DNA from 3 places in the Micromonospora sp. WMMD1274 genome. Region 2 is predicted to be linked to each of the others. Evidence: riboswitches for the same ligand, from Rfam matches in the RefSeq annotation. Region 2 holds a riboswitch; each other region holds the start of a gene.
The links. A riboswitch is a leader RNA that binds a small molecule or an ion and turns the genes downstream of it on or off. The one in region 2 is predicted to bind cobalamin.
Positions count from the first base shown of each region.

Region 1: linked by a shared signal. The riboswitch ahead of ACN27D_RS29150 (ribonucleoside-diphosphate reductase subunit alpha) and the one ahead of ACN27D_RS01685 (CbtB domain-containing protein) in region 2 are both predicted to bind cobalamin.
Region 3: linked by a shared signal. The riboswitch ahead of ACN27D_RS24985 (peptidase) and the one ahead of ACN27D_RS01685 (CbtB domain-containing protein) in region 2 are both predicted to bind cobalamin.

Region 1 covers NZ_JBMHMG010000001.1:6,180,004-6,187,927, forward strand. The annotation lists gene ACN27D_RS29135 (condensation domain-containing protein) at 1-1,157, shown strand, start outside; gene ACN27D_RS29140 (MFS transporter) at 1,196-2,431, shown strand; gene ACN27D_RS29145 (ribonucleotide-diphosphate reductase subunit beta) at 2,453-3,481, opposite strand; gene ACN27D_RS29150 (ribonucleoside-diphosphate reductase subunit alpha) at 3,472-5,868, opposite strand; cobalamin riboswitch at 5,983-6,198, opposite strand; gene ACN27D_RS29155 (PrsW family intramembrane metalloprotease) at 6,318-7,163, shown strand; gene ACN27D_RS29160 (LysE family translocator) at 7,228-7,848, opposite strand; gene ACN27D_RS29165 (acyl-CoA thioesterase) at 7,852-7,924, opposite strand, start outside.
Region 2 covers NZ_JBMHMG010000001.1:446,961-454,361, forward strand. The annotation lists gene ACN27D_RS01660 (VWA domain-containing protein) at 1-1,271, shown strand, start outside; gene cobO (cob(I)yrinic acid a,c-diamide adenosyltransferase) at 1,271-1,885, shown strand; partial or broken gene ACN27D_RS01670 (cobyrinate a,c-diamide synthase) at 1,879-3,207, shown strand; gene cobC (Rv2231c family pyridoxal phosphate-dependent protein CobC) at 3,268-4,269, shown strand; gene cobA (uroporphyrinogen-III C-methyltransferase) at 4,422-5,237, shown strand; adenosylcobalamin (AdoCbl) riboswitch at 5,310-5,385, shown strand; gene ACN27D_RS01685 (CbtB domain-containing protein) at 5,434-5,640, shown strand; gene ACN27D_RS01690 (CbtA family protein) at 5,734-6,543, shown strand; gene ACN27D_RS01695 (cobalt-precorrin-6A reductase) at 6,603-7,343, opposite strand.
Region 3 covers NZ_JBMHMG010000001.1:5,252,023-5,259,946, forward strand. The annotation lists gene ACN27D_RS24955 (hypothetical protein) at 1-182, opposite strand, end outside; gene ACN27D_RS24960 (hypothetical protein) at 179-1,849, opposite strand; gene ACN27D_RS24965 (response regulator transcription factor) at 2,054-2,692, opposite strand; gene ACN27D_RS24970 (sensor histidine kinase) at 2,689-3,909, opposite strand; gene ACN27D_RS24975 (ABC transporter permease) at 4,034-5,173, shown strand; gene ACN27D_RS24980 (ABC transporter ATP-binding protein) at 5,170-5,853, shown strand; cobalamin riboswitch at 6,009-6,172, shown strand; gene ACN27D_RS24985 (peptidase) at 6,219-7,313, shown strand; gene ACN27D_RS24990 (hypothetical protein) at 7,349-7,834, shown strand.

The DNA of each region.
Region 1 (7,924 bases), 5.7 Mb from region 2:
CGGCCGAGCAGCAGGCCCGGGTCGAGCGGATCGCGTACGCGCACCGCAACGACGAGTTCGACCCCGGCCGGGCGCCGCTGTGGCGGGCCGCCCTGGTTCGGCTCTCCGAGACCGAGCACGTGCTCGCGCTGTGCTTCTTCCACATGGTCTCCGACGGCTGGTCGTGCCGCGTCGTGGTGGAGGACCTGTGCCACGCGTACGCGGCCCGGCTCGGCGCGGCCGATCCGCAGCCGCCGCTGGGCGTGGACCCCACCGCGCTCGCCGCGCTCCAGGAGGCCGAGCAGGCCGGCAACGGCGTCGACGCCGCCGCCCGGGCCGCGTACTGGCGGGACCGGCTGCGGCCGGTGGAGCCGTACCAGCTCTTCCCGGCGTCGCCGCCGGCGCCGGACGTCGCGCTCAGCGCCGAGGTGGCCACCCGCTTCGCGTTCCCGCCCGAGATCACCGCGCGGCTGCGCCCGGCCGCCCGGCGGGCCCGCACCAGCCCGTACGTGCTGCTGCTCGCCGCGTACCTGGTGCTGCTGTCGCGGCGGGCCGGCCGGTCCCGGGTGGTGCTGGGCACCACCACGCTGGGCCGGGAGAGCCCGCTGTCCCGGCAGCTCGTCGGGCAGTTCACCAACAACGTCTACCTGCCGGTCGACGTCGCGCCGGACGCGCCGATGAGCGCTGTGGTCGACGCCGCGCACGCCTCGCTGGCCGGGGCCGTCGCGCACGCCACCTCGTTCCACCGGGTGGCCCGGGCGGTCCGCCCCGACTTCGCGGCGATCCGCCCCTGGCCGGACAACCACCTGTTCGACGCCTGGTTCCAGTCCGCCGCGTCGGCGTCGCCGGTGCTGCACTGCCCGGGCCTGCGGGTGGAGCCGGTCGACATCACCGCCCGGGCCGCGCCCGGCACCCCGTCGCCGGTGGTCGCCGCCGACGTGCCGCCCGAGTGCCTGCCCGTCTGGGTCAAGCGGGGTTCACCGATCGTCGTGGTGGACGACGACCGGGCCGGCGGCGTGGTGATCCGCAACCGCGGCGTCTTCGGCGACGACGTGGTACGCGGGTTGATCGACGACTACGTCGCGGTGGTCTCGGCGCTCGTCACCGACCCGGACACGACCCCGGAACGGGTACGCCTTCCTGACGGTGCGTGCTTCCTCGACCACGCGATCGGGTAGGAGATCCGACGGACCGACCGGAGAGAGGTACGACGACCATGACGGACACCTCGACGAACCAGCACACGACGGAGCAGCCCGCGCCGCCGGTGCCACGCTCGGCCGTACGGGCCCGCTGGTCGGTGGCGCTGCTCTTCGTCATCATGGGCCTGGCCATCGGCGGGTGGTCGGCCCGCGTGCCGGAGGTGCGGGACGCGGTCGGCGTCGGCAACACCGGCTGGGGCCTGGCCAACATCGCCACGAACGCCGGGGAGCTGGTCTCCCTGGTCGTGGTGGCGGTGCTGATCAGCCGGATCAACACCCGCCGGCTGGCGCTGGCCGGGGCCGCGCTGATCCTGGTCAACGCGCCGCTGCTGGCCGCGTCCACCACTGTGGTGGCGCTGGTCGGCGGGCTCGCGGTCTGGGGCTTCGCGGCGAACCTGCTGGCCACGCCGATGAACGCCCAGTCGGTCGAGGTGCAGAAGCGGTACGGGCGGCCCATCCTGTCCACCTTCCACGCCGGCTTCAGCATCGGCATGCTGGCCGGCGGCCTCTGCGGCACCGGCGCCGCGGCGATCGGGATGTCTCCGTCGGCGCAGATGGCGGTCACCAGCGTCCTGCTGGGCGCGCTGCTGGTCGGCACGCACCGCTGGCTGCCGGACACGCCCCGGCAGGAGACGAAGGACGGCGAGGAACGGCGACGGCTGCGCGACCGGTTCACCCCGCAGTTGCTGCTGCTCGCGGTGATCGCGTTCCTCGCCTCGTTCATCGAGATGGCCGGCGCACAGTGGAGCGCCCTGTACGCGACCGAGGTGGCCGGCGCCGCCGCGGTGCTCGCCGCGGCCACGTACACCTGCCTGTCGCTGGCGGCGACCGTCGCCCGGCTGTTCGGCGACCGGCTGGCCGGCCGGTTCGGGCGGATCCGCTTCGTCCGGCTGTCCGCGCTCGTCGCCACCGCCGGCGTGGCGCTGCCGGTGGCGTACCCCCATCCGGCCGCGGTGATGGCCGGCTTCGGACTGCTCGGCTTCGGCCTGGCGTGCGTGACCCCGACGGTGCTCGGCTTCGCCGGCGAGCAGCCCGGCCTCACCTCGGGTGAGGGCGTCTCGGTGGTGGCGATGGGCCAGTGGCCGGGCGCGTTGCTGGCGGCGCCGGTGATCGGCCTGCTCGCCGGTGCGCTGGACCTGCGCAGCGCGTTCGTGGTGGTGGCCGTGATGGCGGTCGCCGTGGTGGCGTTGATCGGGAGGGTCCGGGCGACGGCGTTGCCCGGCGAGAGCCCGGTCCCGCCCCGGCCGTGACGGCCGGGGCGGGGGCGGCGGTCAGAAGTCGTCGTCGAAGGTGACCGAGCCGGTCACCCCGACCTGGTACGCCGACACCCGGCGTTCGAAGAAGTTGGACAGCTCCTGCACGTCCTGCAACTCCATGAACGCGAACGGGTTGCCGCTGCCGTACATCGGGGCGATGCCGAGCACGGCGAGGCGCCGGTCGGCCACGTGCTGGAGGTACTCGCGCATGTCGGCCAGCGACATTCCGGGCACGCCCTGCCCGAGCAGGTCCTCGGCGAAGCTCACCTCGCACTCCACCGCCTCGGCCAGCATCTCCCGGACCTGCCGCTCCATCTCGTCGTCGAACAGGTCCGGCTCCTCGGCGCGTACGGTCTCCACCACGTCGAAGGCGAACGCCATGTGCATCGACTCGTCCCGGAACACCCAGTTGGTGCCGGAGGCCAGCCCGTTGAGCAGGCCCCGGGACCGCAGGAAGTAGACGTAGGCGAACGCGCCGTAGAAGAACAGCCCCTCGATGCACGCGGCGAAGCAGATCAGGTTGAGCAGGAACGCCCGCCGGTCCGCGCGGGTCCGCAGTTCCCGCAGCTCGAAGATCGAGTCGATCCACCGGAAGCAGAACTCGGCCTTGCGGGCGATCGACGGGATGTTCTCCACCGCGGCGAACGCGGCGAAGCGTTCCTTCTCGTCCGGCACGTACGTGTCCAGCAGGTTGAGGTAGAACTGGACGTGCACCGCCTCCTCGAACAGCTGCCGGGACAGGTAGAGCCGGCCCTCGGGGGAGTTGACGTGCTGGTAGAGGTTGAGCACCAGGTTGTTGGCGACGATGGTGTCGCCGGTGGCGAAGAACGCCACCAGCCGCGACACCAGGTGCCGTTCGGCCGGGGACAGCTTCGCCAGGTCGGCGAGGTCTCCGTGCAGGTCGACCTCCTCGACCGTCCACGTGTTCTTGATGGCGTCCTTGAACCGGTCGAAGAAGCGCGGGTAGCGCATCGGCCGCAGGGTCAGGTCCATGCCGGGGTCGAGCAGCATGTGCCGGGTCGGTGCGGTGGTGGTCACTGGCATGCCTCGCAGCTCTCGGGGTTCTCCAGGGAACAGGCCAGCGCCTCGTCGTCGCTCACGGCGGAGACCACGCCGGAGACCGGGGCGAGCACCGGCGCGACGGTGGCCTGCTGGATGCGGGTGGCGGGACGGGAACGCAGGTAGTAGGTGGTCTTCAGCCCGGCCTTCCAGGCGTACAGGTACATCGAGGAGAGCTTGCCGATGGTCGGCGCGCTCAGGAACAGGTTCAGCGACTGGGACTGGTCGACGAAGGGCGCCCGCGCGGCGGCCAGGTCGATCAGCGCCCGCTGCGGCAGCTCCCAGGCGGTGCGGAACAGCTCCCGCACCGGCGCGGGCAGCTCGGTGATGTCCTGCACCGAGCCCTCGGCCCGCTTGATCCGGTCGCGGACCTGCGGCGTCCACAGCCCGCGCGCCTTCAGCTCCCGCACCAGGTACGTGTTGACCTGGAGGAACTCCCCGGACATGGTCTCGCGCTTGAACAGGTTGGACACCTGCGGCTCGACGCACTCGTAGCACCCGGCGATGGACGCGATGGTGGCGGTCGGCGCGATCGCCACCAGCAGCGAGTTGCGCAGCCCGTGCGCGGCGATCCGCTCGCGCAGCGCCGCCCACCGCTGCGTCTGCGCCGGCTCCGCGCCCCACAGGTCCGGGTGCAGGTCACCCTTGGCGGCCCGGGTCTGCGGGTACGCCGGATGCGGGCCGAACTGCTCGGCCAGCCCGGCGGAGGTCTCCAGCGCGGTCAGCAGGATCTCCTCCTGCACGCGGGTGGACAGCTCCCGGGCCTGGGCCGAGTCGAACGGCAGGCGCAGCGTGAAGAACGCGTCCTGCAACCCCATCAACCCGAGCCCGACCGGCCGCCAGCGCGGGTTCGACGCCGCCGCCTGCTCGGCCGGGTAATAGTTGATGTCGATCACCCGGTCGAGGAAGACCACCGCCGTACGCACGGTGGCGCGCAGCCGCTCCCAGTCCACCCCGTCGGCGGTGACGTGGGCGCCGAGGTTCACCGAGCCGAGGTTGCACACGGCGGTCTCGGTGTCGTCGTTCACCTCCAGGATCTCCGTGCACAGGTTGGACAGGTGGATCACGTTGCCCGGCTCACCGGTCTGGTTGGACAGCCGGTTCGCGGCGTCCTTGAACGTCATCCAGCCGTTTCCGGTCTGCGCGAGCGTGCGCATCATCCGCCCGTACAGGTCCCGGGCCCGCACCGTGCGGACCGCGTTCTTCTCGGCCGCCCGGTACGCGGCGTCGAACGCCTCGCCGTACAGGTCGGGCAGCTCCGGGGCGTCCGACGGGTCGACCAGCGACCACTCGCCGTCGGCCTCGACCCGGCGCATGAACTCGTCCGGGATCCAGTTGGCCAGGTTGAGGTTGTGCGTACGCCGCGACTCCTCGCCGGTGTTGTCCCGCAGCTCCAGGAACTCCTCCACGTCCGGGTGCCACGGCTCCAGGTAGACGCAGGCCGCGCCTTTGCGCCGGCCGCCCTGGTTGACCGCGGCCACCCCGGCGTCGAGCGTCTTGAGGAACGGCACGATGCCGTTGGATCGGCCGTTGGTGCCCCGGATCAGCGCGCCCCGGCCGCGCACCCGCGACCAGGCGATGCCGATGCCGCCGGAGAACTTCGACAGCTTCGCCACCTGGTGGTACCGCTCGTAGATCGAGTCCAGCTCGTCGCGCGGCGAGTCGACCAGGAAGCACGACGACATCTGGGTGTGCCGGGTGCCGGAGTTGAACAGCGTGGGGGAGCTGGGCAGGTAGGCCAGACTGGACATCAGCCGGTAGAACCCGACCGCCTCGCCGGGGGTGCGGGACAGCCCGCAGGCCACCCGCAGCAGCCAGTACTGCGGCGTCTCCACCACCAGCCGGGTCTGGGGGTGCCGCAGCAGGTAGCGGTCGGCCACCGTGCGCAGTCCGAAGTACTCGAACCGCAGGTCGCCGTCCGGGTCCACGGCGTCGTCGAGCTTGCGGGCGTGCCGGGCCACGAACGCGGCCGTCTCGTCGCCGATCAGGCCCAGCCCGTGCGCGTACGCGATCGACTGGCTGAAGCTCGCCACGCCCTGGCCGCGGACCTCCTTGTCCACGTACGCGGCGAGCAGCCGCGCCGCCAGCTTCGAGTACTGCGGCTCCTCGCCGATCAGCTCCGCCGCGGTCTGGATCGACAACCGGTCCAGCTCGGCGGTGGTCGCCCCGTCGTAGAGCCCGCTTATCGTCTTGGTGGCCACCCGCAGCGGGTCCACCTCGTCCAGGTCGGCGACCCAGCGCTCGACCGCCCGGACGATCTTGTTGACGTCCACCGGCTCGGTGTCGCCGTCCCGCTTGCGTACCCGCATCGCCGGGCGGCGGGCCTCGGACCCGGCGGTCCCGGACGGGGGACTCTCCTGTACGACAGTCATGACCTCTCCTCGCTGTCACCGTCTGGAGACGGCGGGAGACGCCAACGGGCGCGGCACGGCCGGCCCGGCTGCTGGCGTCGGTCGTCCCGCGCGACCTCCGACCGCCGTACGCCGGAGGCGCACGGCGCGCTGGCAGGTCTTCGGACTCGCGGGCCCGACCGGGGTCGCCGGTCGCCTACCGGCCGTCGCTTCCCAGGCCGGTGGCCCAGTGCTGTTGACGGCTGTCGTTCCCACTCACCGCTGCGGGGCAGTCCCGGACTTCCACCGGGTTCCCTCTTGCCTCGGCCCGCCCCGAAGGGCTCGGCCGAACCAGCTGCGGCACCACCATATATGGCGGTGAGGGCTTGCGTGCAACACCAGATGTCGTGTCGGCGTGTCGGAATGATCTCACCGTCCACAGTGCCCACCCCCGATTCGGGCGCGGCCCGGCGGGCGCGATACTCGGCGGTATGGGGAATACCGGGCGCCGCTGGGCGTGGGTGGCGGTCCTGCTCGTCGGCGTCGGGCTCCACCTGCTGGTGCTGGAGACACTCGCCGGCACCGGGACCGTCACGTTCGTACCGGCGCTGATCGTGCTCGGCGCGTCCGTCGCACCCGCCACGTTCCTGGCCTTCGCCCAGGGGCGGCCGGCCCGCCGCCCGGTCCCCGGCTCCGTCGTCGGCGTCGCCGCGCTCCTCGGCGGTGTGATCGGCGTGGTCGCCGCCGGCTGGCTGGAGTACGGCACCCTGCACCGCCTCGGCGTCCTGCCGATGGCGCTCGTCGGCCTGGCCGAGGAGACCGCCAAGCTGATCGTGCCGGCCGGCATTCTGCTGCTGTGGCGGCGGCACCCGTCCCCGGCGCAGGGGCTGGTGATCGGCGTGGCCTCCGGCGCCGGGTTCGCCGCGCTGGAGACCATGGGCCACGCGTTCGCCGCGTTCGTCGGGTCGGAGGGCAACCTCGGCGCGGTCGAGCGGACGCTGCTGGTACGCGGTCTCACCGCGCCCGCCGCGCACCTGGCGTGGACCGGGCTGACCGCCGCCGCGCTGTTCACGTTCGCCGCCGCGCCCGGCGGCCGCAGACTGGCGGCGTTCCTGCTCACCTTCGCCGCCGCCGTCACGCTGCACACCTGCTGGGACACGTTCGGCACCCAGCCCGCGTACGTGTTCATCGGCGGCGTGTCACTGGGCTGGGTGCTGCTGCGCCTGCACCTGGACCGCGAGCGTCCGCCGGCGTCCGGGACGCCGCCGGCGTCGAACCGGGACCGGCCTCATGATCATCGCCAGTTCGCCGAGGTGGCGGGGTCGGAGCACTTCTGATGCCGCCACCTCGGCGTGATGGAGTCGATCAACCGGCCTGGGCATCGCCGACCCCCGGTGCGTCTCAGCCGGCGGCCAGCCGGACGCCGAGCGCGACGAAGGCGACAGCGCAGAGCCGGTCGACGCGCCGCGACCAGCGGCTGTCGCCCCACCGGCCGGCGAACCGCCCGGCGCCCACCCCGAGCGCCAGGTCCACGGTGAGCTGCACCGCGACGAACATCGCACCGAGCAGCACCAGTTGCGCCGCCACCGGGCCCGCCTCGGGCCGGACGAACTGCGGCAGGAACGCCACGCTGAACAGGATCATCTTCGGGTTGAGCAGGTTCGTCAGCAGCCCGCGCCGGAACGCCCGCCCGGCGCCGCCGTCCGGCCGGTCCGCCGGGGCGCGCCGGCCCGTGCCGCGCAGCGCCCGCAGGCCCAGCACGATCAGGTACGCCGCACCGGCCCACCGGATCGCGGTGAACAGCACCGGGGACGCGGCGATGACGGTGGCGAGCCCGGCCACCACGGCGGCGACGTGCACCGCCTCCCCGGCGGCGACCCCGAGCGCGGCCACCGCGCCGGCCCGCGGACCGTACCGGGTGGCGTTCGCGAGCACGAACATCATGTCCGGCCCCGGGGTGAGCATGAGCACCACGATCGCGGCCAGGTAACCGGCGAGCGTGGCCGCGGAGAGTCCGAGCACCGGTCAGCCCTCCCCGGCGCCGTCGAGCAGCGCCCGGCGCAGCGCCAGCCGGTGTTCGCGCCGGATCTGCGCCTCC
Region 2 (7,401 bases):
AGGCGCAACGCTCGGTGGCAGCGGTGGCGCTCGACACGGAAACGCTGACGGCGATCGCCGAGATCTGCGCCGCGTTCGACGTAGAGGGGCTCCGCGCCGACCTGGTGACCGCCCGGACGGCCGCCGCACACGCCGCCTGGCAGGGACGTGACCAGGTGACCCGCGCGGACATCCGCGTGGCAGCCCGGCTTGCCCTGCCGCACCGGCGTCGGCGCAACCCGTTCGACGAGCCGGGCTTGGACGAGGAGCGCCTCGACCAGCTACTCGGCCGCGACGATCCCGGCCCCGAGGATGACGGCCCGGGTGACGGCCCCGGCGGGACGCCGCACGACGATCGGGCCGAGCAGGCACCCGCGGGCGGCGCATCGGAGTCCCTTCCGCGCTCCGGCGCCGAGCCCGGCCGGCAGGCACCGCCGGCGAATGCGGCGAGCGAGACGGTCACCCCGGCTGGTCAGCCGGTTCGCGCCCGGCTGCTCGTCGTGCACGGCACCGGGAAGGGCCAGTCCGGACGCCGCTCGCAAGCGCGTACCCCTCAGGGCCGCGTCGCCGGGGTGAAACGCGACCGGTCCACCACCGGTCGGCTTCACCTGCCCGCCACCATCGCCGCCGCCGCACCGCACCAGGTTTCCCGTGGCGGCCGCACCACCGGATGCGGCCTCGTGCTGTCCGCCATCGACCTGCGTCGGGCCGAGACCGTCGGTCGGGAATCCAACCTCGTCCTGCTCTGCGTCGACGCGTCCGGGTCGATGGCGGCGCGCCGTCGGATGGAGCAGGTCAAGGCAGCGGTCCTCGCGCTGCTGCTGGACGCCTACCGTCGTCGTGACAAGGTGGCCCTGGTGACGTTCCGCCAGCAAACCGCGGACGTCACGTTGCCGCCGACCGGCTCGGTCGACGTCGCCGCACGCCGTCTGGCGCAGCTGCCCGCCGGCGGACGAACCCCGCTCGCCGAAGGCCTCGAGCAGTCGGCGGGGGTGCTGCGCCGGGAGGCGCTGCGCGACCCGTCGCGCCGTGCCTTGCTCGTGGTCGTCACCGACGGGCGGGCCACTGCCGGGCCTGATGCGCTCGGCCGTGCCCATCGCCACGCCCGGCACCTCGCCGTGTCCGGCGCGCAGAGCGTTGTCGTCGACTGCGAGACAGGCCGCTTCCGGCTCGGGTTGGCGGCTGAGCTCGCCGCCCACCTACGGGCCGAGTACGTGCCGCTCGGCGAGGTGACGGCCGACGGTCTCACCGGTGTGGTGCGCGCCGCGACCGCCCGTGAGGCGGTGGCCTGATGCCGCAGGGAAAGCCGCTCGTCGTGCCGGAAGACGGGCTCAGCACGCGGCAGCGTCGCAACCGCCCGCTGCTGATGGTCCACACCGGTAACGGCAAGGGAAAGTCGACCGCCGCTTTCGGCCTGGCGATGCGGGCCTGGAACCAGGGCTGGGATATCGGCGTCTTCCAGTTTGTCAAGTCCGCCAAGTGGCGCATCGGCGAGCAGACCGTGCTCGAACGCCTCGCCCGGCTACACGAGGAAACCGGCGAAGGCGGTCCGGTCGAGTGGCACAAGATGGGCTCGGGCTGGTCATGGAGCCGCAAGAGTGGCACCGACGACGACCACGCCGCCGCGGCAGCGGAGGGATGGGCCGAAGTCAAGCGACGCATCCAGGCCGAGCGGCACCGCTTGTACGTGCTCGACGAGTTCACCTACCCGATGCAGTGGGGCTGGGTGGACGTCGACGATGTCGTCGAGACGCTGGCGAACCGCCCGGGCACCCAGCACGTGGTCGTCACAGGCCGCCGCGCGGACCCACGCCTGCTGGAGGTCGCCGATCTGGTCACCGAGATGCAGCATGTGAAGCACCCGATGGACGTGGGCCAGAAGGGCCAGCGGGGCATCGAATGGTGACCCTGCCACGGGTCCTCGTGGCGGCGCCGGCCTCCGGGCACGGCAAGACGACGGTCGCGACCGGGCTGATGGCCGCGCTCGCTGCCCGCGGGCACGTCGTCTCCGGCCACAAGGTGGGGCCGGACTACATCGACCCCGGTTACCACGCCCTCGCCACCGGCCGCCCCGGCCGCAATCTCGACCCCCACCTGGTCGGCCCTTCGCTCATCGTGCCCCTGCTGCTGCACGGTGCCCGCAACGCCGGCATTGCGGTCATCGAAGGCGTGATGGGCTTGTTCGACGGTCAGATAGGCGGCGACGGGTTCGCCTCGACCGCGCACGTCGCGACGCTGACCCGAACACCGGTCGTCCTCGTCGTGGACGTCTCGCACGCCGCACGCAGCGTCGGCGCGGTCGTGCACGGCATGGCTACCTTCGAGCCCGGCGTCACGATCGCCGGCGTCGTACTCAACAAGGCCGGCTCCCCCCGCCATGCCGCCGAGGTCGCCGGGGCCGTGGAGTCCATTGGCGTCCCCATCCTGGGCATCCTCCGGCGTGACCAGGGAATCACCGCCCCCTCGCGGCACCTCGGGCTCGTTCCGGCCACCGAACGCGACACGGCGGCCGATTCGCTCGGCCGGCTCGCTGAACAGGTCGCCGCGCACGTGGACCTGGACGCCGTCTTGGAGATCTCGCGAACCGCACCGGACCTCAAGGCGGCACCCTGGGAACCCAGCCAGCAGGTGTGCCGCTCTTCCTTGGCGGCTCCGGTGGTGGCGGTCGCGGCGGGCCGCGCATTCACCTTCCGCTACACCGAGACGACCGAACTGCTCGAAGCGGCGGGATGCAGCGTCATCCCCTTCGATCCCGCGACAGACCGACATCTGCCCAGCGGCGCTCGAGGGCTATACCTGGGCGGTGGCTTCCCGGAGGTGCACGCCGCGGCGCTGAGCGCGAACACGAGCCTGCGTGCCGAGCTGCGCCAGGCTGTGCTGGACGGCGTCCCGACCGTCGCCGAATGCGCCGGCCTGCTGTACCTGTGCCACACCGTCGACGGCCACCCCATGGTCGGGGCCCTCGACGCGGACGCCGCGATGACGCCACGCCTCACCCTGGCCTACCGGCGGCCCACCCTGGTCGACGACCAGCTCCTCGGGCCGGCCGGCGCCGCCGCGACCGCGCACGAGTTCCACCGCACGACGGTCACCCCGGTGCACGGCGACCGGCCGGCCTGGACGGTCGACGCCGAGCCCGTCGGTTATGCCGGCCCCACCCTGAGCGCGTCCTACTTGCACGTGCACTGGGCCGGTCACCCTCACCTCGCCCAATCCTTCGCCGACGCCGTCGCGTCGCAAGCCCGCCCCGCCCCTCGCGCCTTGGTGCCGCCCGGGCCGGCATCGGTGGTGTGCCCGCCGCCGGCCGACACGGAGGCCGAGATCGGCAACGATCTGCTCGACCTCGCGGACGACAGGAGCCGGCGGCCTCGCCCGGACTGGCTTGACCAGTCACTTTGCGACGGTATCGCCGCCTGCACCAGCTACCCCGACACCACGGCGGCGCAGCAGACAGTGGCACGGCGCCACGACCGCCGCCCCGATGACGTCCTCGTCACCGCCGGGGCCACCGAGGCGTTCTTCCTGCTCGCCCGCGCCCGACCGTGGCAACGCCCGGTCGTCGTACATCCGCAGCTCACCATGCCGGACGTTGCCTTGCGCACCGCTGCCCACGTCCTCTGCCGGCCCGAGAACGGCTTCGCCCTGGAACCGGATTCCATCCCCACGAACGCGGACCTCGTGGTCATCAGCAACCCCACCGACCCGACGGGTCGGCTGCACCCGGCTGCGACGATCCGTGCGCTGTGCCGACCTGGGCGGGTGGTGGTAGTCGACGAATCCTTGATGGATTTCGTGCCCGGCCAGCCAGACAGTCTGGCCGAGCACCGAGTCACGGGTCTGCTGGTCATCCGTACTCTCACCAAGCTATGGTCCATGCCCGGCATCCGCGCCGGCTACGTCATCGGCGACCCGGCCTTACTCGCCGACCTGCGCGCGCAGCAGCCGCCGTGGTCGGTCAGCACCCCGGCCCTGCACGCCATCGCGGCGACCGCCAGTCCCGAGGCAACACGCGAGGCCAGACGGCAAGCACATCGAGTCGAGCAGCACCGGCGGGTCCTCGTCGATGGGCTCAACGCACTCGGCATCGAGGTCGCCGCCTCCAATGCCCCGTTCGTACTCGCGCGGCTGGGGTCCGCCGCCCGTATCCGGCTGCACGGCGACGGCATCGCCGTGCGTCGCGTCGACAGCGTTCCCGGTCTGGACGACACCTGGGTCCGCATCACCGTGCCCGAGCCCGCGGCCACCCGCCACCTGATCACCGCACTGGGAGTCCACACCGCATGGAGATGAACGTCACCGGACGCTGCGTCCTCCTCCTGGACGGCGCCGACCACGCCGTCCCGATCGTCGCGGGACTGCTGCGCGACGGTGCCGACGTGACCGTCCATGCCGCCACAGTCTGCGCCGCCCTAGAGGACCTCGCCCAACGCGGCCGCCTCAGGTTGACCGCCGAGCCCGTCGACGAGACAACCTTCGACCTGGTCATCCGCTCCGTTACGCGACCGCAACGCCAGCCTGCCACCGCACCCACGGACACCGGCCGCGTGACGCTTGTCGGCGCCGGACCGGGCGACGCCGGCCTGGTGACGGTCGCCGGACGAGCCGCGATCGAAACCGCCGACGTCGTCGTCGCCGACCGGCTCGCCCCCTGGGAGTCGCTGGCCTGGGCGCCTCCGGGCGTGCAGGTCATCGACGTGTCGAAGATCCCGTTCGGACGCTCGACCAGCCAGGAGGAGATCAACCGGCTCCTCGTCGAGCACGCGAAGTCCGGCAAGCACGTCGTGCGGCTCAAGGGCGGTGACTCGTACGTGTTCGGCCGCGGTTTTGAAGAGGTCCAGGCCTGCACCGCCGCTGACGTCCCGGTCACAGTGCTGCCCGGAGTCACCTCCAGCGTCGCGGCACCCGAGCTGGCCGGTATCCCGGTCACCCACCGCGGCCTCGCCCAGGGATTCACCGTGATATCCGGCCACGTTCCGCCCGGCCACTCGGCTTCCACGCTGGACTACGCCGCACTGGCACAATCCGGTACCACCCTGGTCGTGCTGATGGGTGTGCGGACCCTGCCAGCCATCGCCGAGGCCCTGCTGGACGGCGGGCTGGTCCCCGACACCCCGTGCGCCCTCGTGACCGACGCCAGTCTGGCCAGCCAACGGGTTGTCCGTAGCACGCTGGCCCGCGTCGCCACCGATGCCGCAGCAACCGGCGTCGGTGCCCCGGCCGTCGCCGTCATCGGTGCGGTAGCCGCCCTCGTACCGTGACCACCTGAGTACACAAGCACCGGCGCTACGCCTTCAGGTGAGCTCGCCGCTCTGCTAGCCTCGTGTCACCTTGCTGATGGAAGCCGGTGCAAATCCGGCGCAGTCGCGCTACTGTGACGCCGCTCGCGGCGAAGCCAGACCCTCCAGCCAAGGCGAACATCCGTCGATGGGACGCTGAATCCCCAAGGAGTGTCACATGCCTCAGGCCACCACGGCAGTACCGGCCCTTCCCCGCATCCCGGTCTCCGCTCTCGCTCCGTGGGCGGGCTTCTTCTCCCTACTCGCCCTCGTGGTGCTGTTCTTCGTCGGTGCCGAGCAGGGTGCTTTCTCGGTCATTGAGGGCACGATGGTTCACGAGTTTGTCCACGACGCTCGCCACGTCATGGGCTATCCCTGCCACTGACCTCCGCGCGTCATTCGGCCCGGATTCCTGTCCAGGCCCGGCACCGAATTCTCCTCTCTTCAAAGACATCGCTGACAGATTGTGTTGCCCGCGGTGCTGTCTTCACGATCGGGACCCGAGATGACCCCCCGTACCTTTCTGCTCCGAGGTTTGGTCGCCGGTGCCCTCGCCGGCTTCGCGGCCTTCCTCATCGCCTCCGCCATCGCCGAACCCGAGATCAACGCTGCCATCGCTATTGAAGAGGCCGCCTCAGTCGCAGCCGAGCACAGTCACGACGCCACGGCGGCGGGCGACCACAGCCATGGCGAGGCCGCCGACGTCTCCCGCGCCACTCAGTCCACGTGGGGCCTGGCCACCGGCACGATCCTGCTCGGCACGGCCCTGGGTGGCGCCAGTGCGCTCGCCGCGGCATTCGCGCTCGGCCGGCTGGGCTCCCTTTCGCCACGCTCCTCGACTGCCCTGGTCACAGCCACCGGGTTCGTCACGACGGCCCTCGTGCCCTTCCTCAAATACCCGTCCACCCCACCGGCGGTCGGTAGCGGCGACACCATCGGGGAGCGCACCGCCCTGTACTTCGGGTTCTGGACGATCAGCCTCACCGCCGCGATCGCGGCGGTCATGTTGGCGCGCCGTCTGCTGGCCCGGCTCGGCGCGTTCGCCAGCGTCGTGGTCGCTTGCGGCGGGTACCTCGTCGTCGTGGTCACCGCCGCCCTGATCCTGCCGACGGTCAACGAGGTCGGCAACTTCCCGGCCGACACGCTCTGGTATTTCCGCCGCGAGTCGATCCTCACCATCGCCACCCTATGGGCGGTGCTCGGCGTGGTCCTGACCGGCCTGGTCGGGCGCGACGCGGACCGGGCCGCCGAGGCTCAGCGTCGCCGCGAACTCGCCGCCTCCCTGTAGGACGTCGACCGGCCGGATCGCAGGGGCCGCGGTACCGCTGTGCCATCGCTGCGGCCCGCTTAGCGTGCCGGCTGCGCTCGAACCCAGGCGTAAGCCGTTTCCACCTCGGCAACGACACTGACGCTCGTCGGCGTGCCGGCCCGCCGCACGACAACGACAGGAAGCCCTCGCTCGGCCGCAACGTCCAGTTTGGCTACCGTATGATCCCCGCCTGAGTCCTTCGTCACCAGGACATCCACGTCGGCCATCACTCCACGCTCATGCTCGAGCGGGTAGGGCCCGCGGCTCTGCAGGACCGTCCAACGGACAGGCAGCAGGATCTCGGGTGGGTCGACCACGCGCACCAGGCACCGGTGTTCACGCAGCGGGTCGGCGAAGCGGTGCAGCGACTGGCGGCCAATGGTCAGGAACGGCCGCTCGCCCAGTTGCGCGGCCACCCCCGCGGCCTCATCGTGGTCGTCGACCCAGTGCCACGTCCCGGCGTCGGGTCGCGTCGACCACCCGGGGCGCTCTAGGCGCAGCAACGGCACCCCCGCGCGGCGGCACGCCTCCGCAGCGTTTGCGCTGATCCGCTCGGCGAACGGATGGGTGGCATCGACCACCACATCCACCGCCTCGGCGTCGAGATAGCCGACGAGTCCGTCCACCCCCCCGAACCCGCCTACCCGCACCTCACCGACGGGACGCCGCGGACGAGCCACCCGGCCGGCGAGCGACGTCACCACCTCGTCGCCGGCGAACACCAATCTATCGGCCAGCGAACGCGCCTCCCGCGTCCCACCCAGCACCAGCACCCTCACCCGTCCGCTCCGATCGTCGACACCGCCCGCACATCATCTCTCGGCGGCTGCCAACAGC
Region 3 (7,924 bases), 4.8 Mb from region 2:
TGCAGGTACGCGGATTCCAGCGCGACACCGGAACGGTCGACGAGTTGCGCCGGATCGCGCAGGAACGCGGTCGGGACCGGCGTCACCGCCCTGGTCGCCGAGGTCTTCGCGGCCTGGGCGGTCAGCTTCTGCTGGGCCATCAGCAACCCCTGCTGCTGCACCAGTCCCACCGGCCGGGTCACGGCGACACCCGCGGCAGTTCGTCGATCAGGGTGGCGGCCAGGTCGGCGTCGACCGGGGCGGCTGCCGCCGCCGCCCGTGCCAGTCGGGGGAGCGGCACGTCACCACGGGTCAGCACCCGCCGGCCGGCGGCCAGCAGCGAACCACCGACCCGGTCCACCACGGGCGGCACCAGTACGCCCCCCAGCGTCAGCGCCGCCGTCAGGCCGCTCATCGGCTCCCCGTCGAGATCCCTGCCGGTCAACACGTACGCGGCGACCGAACCGAGATCACGTAGGTCGTACATGGCTTGGACGGTGGGAACGGGGACGAACTGGCCCACCGTCGCCACCACGTGGACGATCTCCGCCAGAGTGGCCGGCCGGGCCGGCAGATCCCGCACCGGCACCACTTCGTCGGTGATCTCCAGGGGTACGTCGTCGAAGTGGGTGGCCACCCGCTCCCGGTAGCGGACGATCCCCTTGACGGTGCTCACCCCGGCGGCGCCGACCGAGTCGTCGAGGAACACCCGCACCCCGGTGGTGCGGATCACGGTCAGCTGCCACACCGGTCCGTCGGGCGTCGTGGTGGCCGGGCCGCCGACCGGCTCGCCGTCGGAGTCCAGCAGATCCAGCCGGTAGGCGAAGCGGTCCTCGGCGCCGGCCGGGTCGACCCGGATGTGGATCGGCAGCGGCGCGCTGTCGGGTATCCCGCCCAGCCAGTCGATGTAGGTGTCGTACACGTCCTTGGCCAGCGTGAACGCGATGTCGTCGAGGACCGAGGCGGCGGCGACGAACCAGTCGGGCTGCCAGGACCAGGGCTGACCGCGAGGCGGGCGGCCCTGGTCGGGGCGGATCAGCACCAGGTCGAGTCCGTCCGCCCGGACCTGCTGGACGGCCGTCGGCAGCAGCTCGCCGCCGACCCCCTCGACCGCCGCGTCCAGCGCGACGGTCCCGGCCACCAGGTCGGGCTCGGTGAGCGGGGCCGCCCGCAGCGGACCGCCGAGCGGTGGCAGCGTGTCCGGGTGCCGGTGGCGCTGGATCTCGAAGGCCAGGCTCTGGTCGCAGCGGGTGGGTCCGTCCCCGGGCAGGTACGCGGCTCGCAGCGCCCGCAGCCCGTCCGCGCCGAGCAGTGGCCGCGCCGAGAACGACACGCCCGGCGCCATGGCCAGCAGCAGCCGCATCGCGCTCCAGTGCACCAGCGGGGTGGCCTTCGGGTCCGCCTCCTCGATCTCGAAGGCGCGCGCGGGCGTGAACGCGTATCCCATCGGCAGCGGCGCGTACGAGATCGTCTCTCCGCCGACCACGACGCTCCGTTCGGCACCGGCGATCCGGTGCTCGACCCTCAGGTCGAAGACCAGCGGCTGGGCGGCGTCGACGTCGGTCACCATGACGGCGGACGCCTCCGGCCGCCGGTCCGCGTGCGCCGCGGTGGCGGCCTCGTAGCACCAGCCGGGCAGATAGCTCACGGTCAGCGAATCGGCGCCGTCGAAGCGGACGTGCAGGACGTTGCTCATCGCGTCGAGGCACACGAACACCGGATCTGCCGGTGCACCGCCGTACAGCTCCAGCCAGCGGCCCTCGCCCTCGACCGCGGTGTCGAGGGTCAGCCAGACGTCCTCCAGCACGGCGCGCAGTGGCCGGGCCGCCTCGTCGGCAGCCTCCAGAAGGGTCGGTGGACCCGGGGCCATGGTTGGCAGCGTATCCACGGCGTGTCACGCTGCAGTCACCTGTCGGTCACTCGCGCGCGGGAAAGCGGACAGCGCGGAATCGGACAGGCCGCTCGACCCGCGTCGGCGCGGCGACACCGCAGGAGACCAAGGAACCGGGGCCAATGGCCGTCGGAGGGTGAGCGGTGACCGGCGGGCGGGAACAGGCGACCGTCGGACACCCGGTCAGCGGCGGATGAGGCCGAGGTCGGTGGCGGTGGCGACGGCGGCGGTGCGAGAGTCGACGCCGAGTTTGGCGTAGATGCGGGCCAGGTGGGACTTGACCGTGCCCTCGGTCAGGTAGAGGCGGGCGCCGATGGCCTGGTTGGACAGACCGTCCGCGACCAGCGCGATGACCTCGGTCTCCCGTCGGGTCAGGGCGGTGCCCGGCGTACGCAGGCGGTTCATCAGCCGGTCCGCGACGGCGGGCGCCAGCGTGGTGCGTCCGGCGGCGGCGGTGCGGACGGCGGCGGCCAGGTCCTCGGGTGGGGCGTCCTTGAGGAGGTAGCCGGTGGCGCCGGCCTCGATGGCGGGCAGGGTGTCGGCGTCGGAGTCGTAGGTGGTGACGATCAGCACGCGCGGCGCTCCCGGGCGGGCGGTGATCCGGGCGGTGGCTTCGGCGCCGCCCATGCCCTTGCCGAACTGGAGGTCCATCAGCACGACGTCTATGTCGCCTTCGGCGGCGCGGGTGACGGCGTCCTCGGCGGTGGCGGCCTCGGCCACGACGACGAGGCCGGGTTCGGTTTCCAGCACGGCGCGCAGCCCGGCCCGTACGACGGGGTGGTCGTCGGCCAGGAGGAGGCGGATGGGGGCGTCGTCGGTCACGGGCGGCCCTCGGGCTCGGTCTCGGTGGGTTGGGTGAGGGGAAGCCGGGCGGTCAGGGCGGTGCCGTGACCGGGCGCGGACTCGACGGCCAGGGTGCCGCCGAGGGTGTCCATGCGGGCACGCATGGCCGCCAGGCCGAAGCCGCCGCTGTCGGCGTCGGGGGCGGACGTCCGTTCGGGGTCGAAGCCGCGCCCGTCGTCGACGACGTGCAGGGCGACGTGGTCGCCGAGATTGCTGAGGGTGACCTCGGCGGTGGTGGCCCGGGCGTGCCGGACCGTGTTCGCGAGGGCGGACTGGGCGACACGCAGGAGAGCCACCTCCTGGGCGGTCGACAGCGGCACGGGATCGCCGCCGAGGCGGAAGCGCGCGGTGAGGCGGTGGCGGGCGCTGGTGGTGGTGCACAGGCGCTCCAGTGCACCGGCCAGGGTGGTGCCCTCCAGGGCGGGCGGGGTGAGTGCGGCGACGAAGCGCCGGGCCTCGGCGAGGTTGTCCACGGCGACCTGGCGGGCCGCGTCGACGTGGCCCGCGGCGGCGTCGGTCCGGCCGGGCAGGGCGCGCTCGGCGGCGCGCAACAGCAGTTGGATGCTGGACAGGCCCTGGGCGAGGGTGTCGTGGATCTCGCGGGCCAGACGCTCGCGTTCGGCGAGTACGCCGGCGGTATGCTGGGCCCGGGCCAGGTCGGCCCGGGTGGCGGTGAGTTCCTCGATCAGTTGCCTGCGCTGCTCGCTCTCCCGGTACAGGGCCTGGTATCCCCACACCACCCCGACGGCGACGGCGGCGCCGAGCGCGGGACCGATCGCCACGGCCGGGGTGAAGGAGCCGGCGTGGGCGGCGAACCCGGCGACGGCAGCCGCGGCGGTGGCGATCACGGCGGCCAGGCCGGCGCGGCGCGGCAGCAGGTGGAGCTGGAGGAAGTACAGTGGAAAGGCCACCCAGATCGCGTCGGGGGACAGGCCCAGCAGCAACAGCCACACGGCGCCCACGGCGGCCAGCCACCACGCGGCGGTCCGCCGCGAGCGGCGGATGCGGGGAAGGAACGGCCCGGCGGCGTACGTCAGGCCGAACGCCGCCGCAGCAGCGACGATCAGTCCGGCGTGGGGCCGGTCGACGGCCACCGCCCGGCCGGCGGCCAGGACGAGCAGGCCGGCGATCAGCAGGTGAAGGCACCAGGCCAGGGCCCGGATGGTCGGCGTCAGGACGGGGGCAGCGGTGCTCACAGTGCGTCCCACGTTACCGAGGCAGGCGGCCCGGGGGCCTCTATCGAAAGTTAGAACCCGGGTGCCGTCTTCCGGCCCGCGAAGTGCCGTCCTACGCCAGACGCGCACACGGGCGTCGGCAGCGATGGTGGATCCATACCGCTTCCACCGCTGGAAAGGACAGGCCGAGGCCGTGTTCGTCGCCTGGAGAGATCTGAAGTTCGCCAAGGGGCGCTTTGCCCTGATGGGGACCGTCATCGTGTTGATCACCCTGCTGGTCGGGCTGCTGTCCGGGTTGACGGCCGGACTGGGCCAGCAGAACGTCTCGGCCATCACCGGCCTGCCCGCCGACAGGATCGCCTTCCAGGCACCCGGCGACGGCCAGAGTGTGTCGTACTCCAACTCCACGGTCACCGAGAAGCAGTGGGAGCAGTGGGCCGAGGCTCCCGGAGTCACCGGTGCCGAGCCGCTGGGCATCACCACCACCAAGGCCACCGCCGGGGACAGAAGCGCCGGGGTCTCCGCCTTCGGCGTCCGGCCCGGCTCCCGCCTGGCCCCCGACAGCGGCAGGATCGACGGGCGCTCGGCAGTGCTGTCCACCAAGGCCGCCGACGACCTCGGCGTGCAGGCCGGTGACTCGATCACGCTGGCCGCGCAGCAACTCACAGTGGCTGCAGTACGGGGCGACGCCTCCTTCAGCCACACCCCTGTGGTGTGGACCAGCTTGGACGCGTGGCAGCGGATCGCGCCTCCCACCGGCACCGGTGGCGGTGGCCCGACGGCCACCGTCGTCGCCCTGACCACCACCTCGGGGGCCGATCTGGCGGCCATCGACCGGCAGGCGGGCACCGAGACGGTCTCCGTCGACGACTCGCTGTCCGCGATCGGCTCCTACACCTCCGAGAACGGCTCCCTACAGTTGATGCGCGGCTTCCTGTTCGCCATCTCCGCCCTGGTCATCGGTGCCTTCTTCACCGTCTGGACCATCCAGCGCAGCGGTGACGTCGCCGTGCTGAAGGCACTCGGCGCCTCCACCGCCAACCTTCTCAAGGACGCCCTCGGACAGGCCGTCGTCCTGCTCACCGGCGGCACCCTGCTCGGCACCGGCATCGCCGCCGCCCTCGGCGCCCTCGTCGCCGGGTCCGCGGTGCCGTTCCTCCTGACCCCGGTGACCGTCCTGCTCCCCGCGGCCGTGATCGTCATTCTCGGCGCGCTCGGAGCCGCTCTGTCCATCCGCCGCATCACCTCCGTCGACCCGCTGACCGCCCTGGGGAGCGCCCGATGAGCCTGAACCTGACCGACGTCACCCTCACCTACCCCGACGGCGAGGGCCGCCTGACCGCCCTCGACCGCGTCACCCTGGACGTACCCAAGGGCAGCCTGACCGCCGTGATCGGCCCTTCCGGCTCCGGCAAGTCCAGCCTCCTCGCGGTCGCCGCCACCCTCATCACCCCCGACTCCGGCACCGTCACCGTCGACGGCACCCCCACCACCGGCATGATCAGGAGCGAACTCGCCGACCTGCGCCGCCGCAGGATCGGCATCGTCTTCCAGCAGCCCAACCTGCTGCCCTCCCTCACCGCCGCCGAGCAGCTCCAGGTCATGGCCCACATCGACGGCCGCCCGCCGGCCACGGCCCGCACCCGCGCCATGGAACTCCTCGACGCGGTCGGCCTCGCCGGCCAGGCCGACCGCCGGCCCCACCAGCTCTCCGGCGGCCAGCGCCAGCGCGTCAACATCGCCCGCGCCCTGATGAACGACCCCACCGTGCTGCTCGTCGACGAACCCACCAGCGCCCTCGACCACGAACGCGGCGCCGCCGTCATCGACCTGATCACCCGCCTCACCCACCAGCAGGCCACCGCCACCGTCCTGGTCACCCACGACCGCACGCTCCTCACCGCCGCCGACCAGATCGCCGAGGTCCACGACGGCCGCCTCCACCTTCCGGCACCGGCCCGCTGAAGCGGCGCGACCCACGAGCTGTCCGGCCCGCAGCAGCAACCCGGCGTACGCCGGGACGCCGGCCCGTCCCCGGCCGGCGGGAACGCGGTCGCGGCCGACGGAATGTGAGACCGCCGACTCCGCCGCTCGTCACGGCACGTGTGCGGCTCCTGGCGCATTGACACCGGGGCTACGGCCACATAAGACTGTCGCGACAACTGAATCACCGCGTGTACGTGCGGGGGAAGACCGGTCGAAATCCGGCGCTGGCCCGCAACGGTAGGCCGTCCAGTGAACTCTGGCGGCGAGCCCGAATACCCGTCGTACGCGTGAATCCGCTCCCCACCCGTCGTGGCCCACGGGTCGGAGTCCCGACCGACCCGGCGTTGCCGCATCGGCCGGGCTTTCGACGACCGCCGGGCCGGAAAGGCGCTTCCGATGGTCGTCCGCCGAAGCCGGCACCGCCTGCTCGCGCTCCTCTGCGGCGTGCTCGCCGCCTCATCCTCACCACACCGGCCGTCGCCGCACCCGAGCGCGCCGCCCTCACCCGCCCCGAGGCCGCCGCCGGCTGGCTCGCCCGGCAACTGGTCGACGGGGAACGCTTCGAGGCGGTCTTCGACGGCGTCGCCTACCCCGACCAGGGGCTGACCCTCGACGCCGTGTTCGCCTTCGCCGCCGCGGGCGCCGCCGACGACTACAGCGCCGACGCGCTGGCCTGGGTCACCCGGCCGGACATCCGCGACGGATACGTCGGCGACGGCGTCGCCGAGGCGTACGCGGGCGCGACAGCCAAGCTCGCCCTCGCCGTGCAGGTGCGCGGCGGCGACCCGGCCGACGTCGGCGGGGTCGACCTGATCGCCCGGCTGCGCTCGCTCCAGACGCCGGCCGGCCGGTTCAGCGACCGGTCCGCGTACGGCGACTACAGCAACGCGTTCAGCCAGTCCTTCGCGCTGCTGGCGCTGGACCGCACAGCGGCCGGGGCGCCACCGGCGGCGGCCGCCTGGCTGGCCGGCACCCGATGCCCGGACGGCGGCTACCCGCTGCTGCCCGCGCAACCGGTCTGCGTGTCCGACGTGGACGCGACCGCGCTCGCGACGCAGGCGCTGCGCGCCGCGGGGCGTCCGGCCGACGCCGCCGCCGGGCTGCGCTGGCTCGTGTCCGTCCAAGGTGCCGACGGCGGCTTCGCCAACGCCGCCGGCACGCCGAACGCCAACAGCACCGGCCTCGCCGCGCAGGCCCTGCGCGACGGCAGCCGGCCCCTGGCCTGGGCGCGCGCCCGGGCGTTCCTCGCCGGACTCCAGGTCGGCTGCGCCGGGGCGCCGGCGGACCGGGGCGCTGTCGACTTCGACGGCGGCGGCTTCGACCCGGCCACCGCACCGCGGGCCACCGCCCAGGCCGTCCTCGGTCTCACCGGGACCGGGTACGCCCGCCTGTCCGCCGCCGGTGCCGAACCCGGCGCGCCGGCGCTCGCCTGCCCGTGAACCCCCTCGCCGCTCACCCGATCACAGGAGGACCCGTGTTCCGTCACCGTTCCACAGTCCGCACCTGGCTGGCCGGCCTGCTGGCCGCCGCCGTGGCGGGCGTCGCGCTGACCGCCGCCGAACCCGCGCCCCGGGCGGCGCACGCCGCCGCCTGCGTCGGCACCTCGGGAGTCACAGTGGTCGTCGACTTCGCCGCGCTCGGCGGCGGCGTCCAGGTCGGATGTGCCCCGGGTGACCCGGCCACCGGCCTGGCCGCGCTGCAGGCCGCCGGCTTCACAGTCACCGGCACCGCCCGCTGGGGCCTGGCCTTCGTCTGCCGGATCAACGGCAAGCCCACCGCCGCGACCGAGCCGTGCGTCAACACCCCGCCGGTCACGGCGTACTGGTCGTACTGGCACGCCCCCAGCGGCGGCTCCTGGTCCTACAGCACGTCCGGGGCGACCAGCTACAACCCCGCGCCGGGCAGTGTCGAGGGCTGGTCCTTCGGCGCCGGCGCCCCGCCGAGCATCGCCGCTCCCTAGGTGTGACCAGCGGCGCACCGGGTGCCGGCCGCTGCTCTGGCGTCGTCGCGCGCCCGGGCGGTACGGTGTCGGCACCCGGTGCGCCGGGCA